Pararhizobium capsulatum DSM 1112: one gene and its partner. Each later gene encodes a partner of the first gene's protein in a complex. Links are inferred from orthologs where the notes say so. Each region holds a gene or a part of one and is shown in the gene's direction. Other genes may lie near its edges.

Evidence for each region. The genes of interacting proteins can lie anywhere in the genome.
Region 2: the proteins of tsaB (region 1) and tsaD are in contact, whole or in part, in a solved structure (PDB 4WQ4), measured with the Escherichia coli proteins. The link is inferred for Pararhizobium capsulatum DSM 1112 from one-to-one orthologs.

What each region holds. Positions count from the first base shown.
Region 1 is NZ_JAUSVF010000001.1:909,630-913,027, forward strand. The notes cover bases 335-3,141. They hold tsaB (tRNA (adenosine(37)-N6)-threonylcarbamoyltransferase complex dimerization subunit type 1 TsaB), read left to right. Parts: upstream 335-1,314; coding sequence 1,315-1,968; downstream 1,969-3,141. Other genes in these bases: QO002_RS04270 (universal stress protein), read left to right, coding at 335-569; QO002_RS04275 (NifU family protein), read left to right, coding at 712-1,278; QO002_RS04285 (GNAT family N-acetyltransferase), read left to right, coding at 1,978-2,475; olsA (lyso-ornithine lipid O-acyltransferase), read left to right, coding at 2,734-3,141. In the rest of the region: trpS (tryptophan--tRNA ligase), read left to right, coding at 1-25; more of QO002_RS04270, read left to right, coding at 78-334; more of olsA, read left to right, coding at 3,142-3,398. UniProt on the Escherichia coli protein: Required for the formation of a threonylcarbamoyl group on adenosine at position 37 (t(6)A37) in tRNAs that read codons beginning with adenine.
Region 2 is NZ_JAUSVF010000001.1:82,328-85,267, reverse strand. It holds tsaD (tRNA (adenosine(37)-N6)-threonylcarbamoyltransferase complex transferase subunit TsaD), read left to right. Parts: upstream 1-891; coding sequence 892-1,989; downstream 1,990-2,940. Other genes in the region: QO002_RS00385 (NAD(P)H-dependent glycerol-3-phosphate dehydrogenase), read left to right, coding at 1,990-2,940; hemC (hydroxymethylbilane synthase), read right to left, coding at 1-806.

The sequences.
Region 1 (3,398 bases):
CGAGATCATCGGCTTCCTGCAGTAAGTCTCGAAAAAGGCCTCTTGCAGCCGTCCGGAACGAGTGTAAGTATCCGGCCATGGTTTCGACACGACTCTCACGAATGGAAGGTCACCGCCGTAAATTCATGGCGGTGATCGACGACACGCCCGAATGCGGCCGTGCCGTCCACTATGCCGGCATGCGCGCCAAGAATTCCAATGGCGGCCTCGTCCTGCTCTATGTGATCGCCGATGAAGATTTTCAGCAATGGCTGGGGGTTGAGGCGGTCATGAGGGCTGAAGCGCGGGCGGAAGCCGAGGCGACGCTGGCGAAGATTGCCCAGACGGTGCGCGAAACGATCGGCATCGAGCCGGAAATGGTGATCCGCGAAGGCAACGCCACGGAGCAGATCTACGGCCTGATCGAAGAAGACCGCGATATCGCCATTCTCGTTCTCGCCGCCGGATCGGCCAAGGATGGACCCGGACCGCTGGTCTCCTCCATCGCTGGCAAGACGGCCGCGTTCCCCATTCCCGTCACGGTCATCCCTGATCTGCTGACGGACGAGGAGATCGACGCTCTCAGCTAATGGCAGCATCAACAGATTTGATCCTCAAGGATTGCAAACGCAGTCCCGCGCATCTTGAAGCGGTTTGCCAAACAGCTTATATTCTTTTGAATAATTCTAAACAGGCTGGTTGAACACGATCCCGGCCGACGCGGAGAAGCCAATGTTCATCCAGACCGAAGCCACGCCGAACCCGGCGACCCTGAAGTTCCTGCCGGGCAAGGTGGTGATGGAACATGGCACCGCCGAATTCCGCGACAGCGAGGAAGCCGCTGCCGGTTCGTCGCTCGCCGCCCGCCTGTTCATGATCCCGGGCGTGACCGGCGTCTATTTCGGCTACGACTTCATCACCGTCACCAAGACGGATCAGGAGTGGCAGCATCTGAAGCCGGCCATTCTCGGTTCGATCATGGAGCACTTCATGTCCGGCCAGCCGGTGATGGCGATCCACAGCCGTGCCGAGGAAAGCGACCAGGAAGGCGAGTTCTTTGACAAGGGCGATGAGACGATCGTCGCCACGATCAAGGAACTGCTTGAAACCCGCGTCCGCCCGGCCGTGGCCCAGGATGGTGGCGACATCACCTTCAAGGGTTTCCGCGATGGTACGGTGTTCCTCAACATGAAGGGCGCATGCTCCGGTTGCCCGTCCTCGACGGCAACGCTCAAGCACGGCGTCCAGAACCTGCTTCACCATTTCGTACCGGAGGTTCAGGCGGTCGAAGCCGTCTGATCGGAAACGCATGCAGTCCATTTCGCGTATCAGTCCATGATCGTTCTTGCTCTTGATACGGCCGGAACGGGCTGCTTTGCCGCACTCTATGACAGCACTGAAAACCGTATTCTCGGCTCGGCCGGTGCCGATATCGGCCGCGGTCACGCCGAGCAGCTGATGGCGTTTATCGATGAAGCGCTCGTCGCCAGCGGCAAGGCGCTGTCGGATGTCGAGCGCGTCGCCGTCACTATCGGCCCCGGCTCGTTCACCGGCATTCGTGTCGGTGTCGCCGCGGCGCGTGGGTTTGCGCTGGCGCTCGCAGTGCCTGCGGTCGGCGTTTCGCGGCTTGCGGCGCTTGCTGCGGCCGCTCGGGAACGCAATCCCGGCCAATCGGTTGCGGTGGTGATGGATGCCAAGCGCGACGAAGTCTACTGCCAGATGTTTTCAGCCGACCTTGGTGCGCTGACGCCGCCGGAGGCGCTTGAGGTGTCCGAAGCTGTCGCGCGGCTTACGGGTTTTGACGGTATCATCTGTGGTTCGGGTGCTGTCCTTGTCGGGGGTGAGGCCAATGGTAGCGATCTGACGGATATTTGTGTCGTCGCAAGACTGGGCGCGGTGGCTGATCCTTCGCAAGGCAAGCCGAAGCCGCTCTATCTGCGTGGTCCGGACGTTAAGCCGCAGGCCGGCTTTGCGGTTTCGCGAGCGTGAGGTCCGATCATGGCCCTGACCGACTACTTTATCCGCAAGCCTGAATTCGACGTCTTCGCTCTTGAAGCGGCGCATCTCGCGCAGGCTTCCGCCATCCACAAGCTGCGCTTTTCCCCCCATTGGAGCGACGGTGAACTGCACCGTCTGTTGGTGCAGGATACGGTTTTCGGCTTCGTGGCGCAGCAAACCAATAGCGTGGCGAGACCGCCGATCGGCGGCTTCGTGCTGTCGCGGGTCGCCGCCGGCGAGGCCGAAATCCTGACCATCGGCGTTGATCCCCGTTTCGAGCGCAATGGTCTCGGCTGGAGGCTGATGCGCGCCGCCCTGCGCGAGGCGCGCGACAAGGCGGCCGACAGCATGTTTCTCGAAGTGGATGAAACCAATCTCGCCGCCATCGGCCTTTATCGCAAGCTCGGTTTCGCCAAGGTGGGTGAGCGGCGGGCCTATTACCAGAATGCGGATGGTGCGCGCACAGCCGCACTTGTCATGCGGCTTGATCTTGCCTAGGCGTTGGTTCCTGACAGCAGCAGGGCTATTGCATATGAATCGACCAGGGTTGCCGCGACCTCCCTCTTCTCCCCGGCGGGGAGAAGTGCCGAGCGTATGCGAGGGGATGAGGAGGTCTTCGCCTGATATTCCGAGCCCGTTGTCCCCCTCATCCGGCCCTTGGGACCACCTTCTCCCCGCTGGGGAGAAGAGGGCATTCGCGGAACCATCTTTCCTTCCGCCAAAGGCGCTTGCGCTGTGAAGTTCGATCCCGGTGCCGTGCTCAACTGGCTGCGCATTGGCGTGTGTATGATCATTCTGCTGTTGGTCACGCTCTTACTGGCGCCGATCCAGGTCCTGCTTTTGTGGCTGGACGGGCCGCTGCGACGCTCCCTGCCACGCACTTGGCATCGCCTTGCCTGCCGCCTGATCGGGATCCGCGTCACCGTTCACGGAACACCCGACCGCCAGCGCCCGCTGATGCTGGTGTCCAACCATGCCAGCTGGAAGGATATTCTCGTCCTCGGCTCCATCGCCGATGTTGTCTTCGTTGCCAAATCGGATGTGAAGTCATGGCCTGTTTTCGGCCTTCTCGCGCGGTTGCAGGCGACGATCTTCGTTCAGCGCGAGCAGAAGCGTACGACCGGAAACCAGGTGAACGAGATTGGTCAGCGGATGGCGGCGGGCGAAGTCGTGGTGCTTTTTCCAGAAGGCACGACGTCGGACGGCAACCGGTTGCTGGAAATCAAGACGTCGCTTTTCGGAGGTGCCGCCGCTGCAGTTCCGCTTTCGCCGACGGGCATGGTGCATGTGCAGCCGATGGCGATTGCCTATACCGGCCTGCATGGCATGCCGATGGGGCGATTTCATCGCCCGCTCGCGGCCTGGCCAGGGGATATCGGCATGTTGCCGCACCTGATCGACGTGCTGAAGGAAGGGGCGGT
Region 2 (2,940 bases), 830 kb from region 1 along the record:
TCCGGTGTCAGGATCATGCCGAAGAAGCGCAGTGTCGTACCGTCCGAGACCGCATGGCCGGCAATCGGCGTGCGACAGGAACCGTCGAGCGTTGACAAGAAACTGCGCTCGCAGGTGACGGCTTCGTGGGTCCTGATATCGTTGATGGTTTCGAGCAGGCTGTTGATCCTGTCGTCGCCGATCCGGCTTTCGACACAGATCGCGCCCTGCGCCGGTGCCGGCGGAAATTCGGCTTCATCCAGCAGTTCGGTCGGAACATCCTGCTTGCCGAGCCGCTTCAGGCCGGCAAAGGCGAGCAGTGTTGCGTCCACCTGACCTTCGGCAAGCTTGCGCAGCCGCGTCTCAACAAGACCGCGATATGTGATGACGTTGATATCGGGTCGAAGCCTACGGATCAGCGCCTGCCGGCGCAGCGATGACGAGCCGATTGTCGCACCATCGGGCAGGTTCATGAGCTTGCCGGCCGTGCGGCCGATAAACGCATCGCGCACGTCTTCGCGCGGCAGATAGGCTGACAGAAACAGGCCGTCCGGCAGCTTTGTCGGCATGTCCTTCGAGGAGTGAACTGCAAAATCGAGATCGCCGGAGGCAAGCTGGTCCTCGATTTCCTGCGTAAACAGGCCCTTGCCACCAAGTTCCGAAAGCGAGCGATCGGTGATGCGGTCGCCGGCCGTGGACAGCACGACGATCTCGAACATGTCACCGGGCAGGCCATGAGCCGCCATCAGCCGGTCGCGGGTTTCGTGGGCCTGCGCCAACGCCAGCGTGCTGCCGCGCGTGCCGATCCGGAAAGGTTTTGTTTGCATCAACAGCGATCCATTGTTACCGGAGTTCCGTGTACCCACCTTTATCCGCGACCGCAACATTCGAGTCCCTCATATCCGAGCCCCCATGTCCGCGCCCCTGACCATCCTCGGCATCGAAACGAGCTGCGATGAAACCGCAGCTTCCGTCGTGCTGCGCGATGCGGACGGCCATGGCGAGATCCTCGGCGATGTGGTGCTGAGCCAGCTGGAAGAGCACAGCGTCTATGGCGGCGTCGTGCCCGAGATCGCAGCCCGCGCCCATGTCGAGGCGCTGGACACGCTGATCGAGGAGGCGCTTGCCCGCGCAGGCAAGACGTTGAAGGATATCGATGCGATCGCCGCAACCAGCGGCCCTGGCCTGATAGGCGGCTTGCTTGTCGGCCTGATGACCGGCAAGGCCATCGCCCGCTCCGCCGGCAAACCGCTCTATGCCGTCAACCATCTCGAGGGTCATGCGCTGACAGCGCGCCTCACCGATGGTCTCGCCTTTCCCTATCTGATGCTGCTTGTCTCGGGCGGCCATACACAACTCATCCTCGTGCGCGGCGTCGGCGAATACGAGCGCTGGGGCACGACGATCGACGATGCGCTGGGTGAAGCCTTCGACAAGACGGCGAAGCTGCTCGGCCTGCCCTATCCCGGCGGTCCGGCGGTGGAGCGGGCTGCCCGCAGCGGAAACCCGGATCGCTTCGTCTTTCCAAGACCGCTGGTGGGAGAAGCCCGACTTGACTTCTCCTTTTCGGGCTTGAAGACGGCCGTGCGTCAGGCTGCGCAATCGATCGAACCGGTAACAGAGCAGGACATTGCCGATATCTGCGCCTCCTTCCAGAAGGCGATTTCGCGCACGCTGAAAGATCGCATCGGCCGCGGCCTCCAGCGCTTCAAGACGGAATTTTCAGACCTTTCTTGCGAGCCTGCGCTGGTCGTTGCCGGCGGTGTTGCAGCCAATCAGGCGCTAAGGACAACCTTGCAGTCGCTCTGCGATGCCAATGGTTTCCGCTTCATCGCGCCGCCGCTTCAGCTCTGCACCGACAACGCCGCCATGATCGCCTGGGCTGGCGCCGAGCGCATGGCAGCCGGCCTGCCTTCGGACGATCTGGCGGTTGCACCGCGCTCGCGCTGGCCGCTTGATGCGACGGCGCAAACCCTGCTCGGCTCGGGAAAACGGGGAGCAAAAGCCTAGATGACAGCAGAAACACCAAAGGGCATCGTTGTCGTCGGCTCCGGCGCTTTCGGCACGGCACTGGCCGCCGTCGCCTCGGCATCCGACAAGGTGCCGGTGACGCTCCTCACGCGACGTGAAAGCGTGGTAGACGATATCAAGACGTCCGGGCGCAATGACGATGCATTGCCGGATATCGACCTGCCACAATCGCTTCAGGTTTCCATCGATCCTTCCGTGCTGGAAGGAGCCGATATCGTGCTCTTCGCCATGCCATCGCAGGCGCAGCGCGAGGCGGCCCGCTCGCTCTTCGGGTTTATCCGTCCCGGCACCGATGTCGTGATCTGCGCGAAGGGTATTGAGCGATCGAGCGGCCGGCTCCTGACTGATGTCGTGGCTGAAGAGCTGCATCTGCACAATGTGGCCGTGCTGTCCGGGCCGGGTTTCGCCGCCGATATTGCCAGGGGGCTGCCGACCGCGATGGCCGTCGCCGCCGAGACGATGGATCGCGCCGCATATCTTGCGGAAGCGCTCTCCAGCCCCACCTTCCGGCTTTATCCGTCGGCTGATCGCATTGGCGTCCAGCTGGGCGGTGCGCTGAAAAACGTGCTGGCGATTGCCTGCGGCATCGTCGAGGGCGCCGGACTTGGCGATTCGGCCCGCGCAGCGCTGATCTCCCGTGGCCTTGCTGAAATGTCGCGCCTCATTGCTGCGCGTGGCGGCGATGCCGAAACGGTGCGCGGTCTATCGGGCCTCGGTGATCTTGTGTTGACGGCAACGAGCCATCAATCGCGCAATCTGCGCTACGGCATTGCCATCGGCCGCGAAGGCCGTGCACGAACGGAGACCGGGGAGCTGGTGGAAGGCGCCTTTGCAGCTTCCGTCGCCGCTTCCGTTGCCGCAGAACTTGGCATCGAGATGCCGATCACCCATGCCGTTGCCGCGATCATCGACGGTCGGCTGGACGTGAAA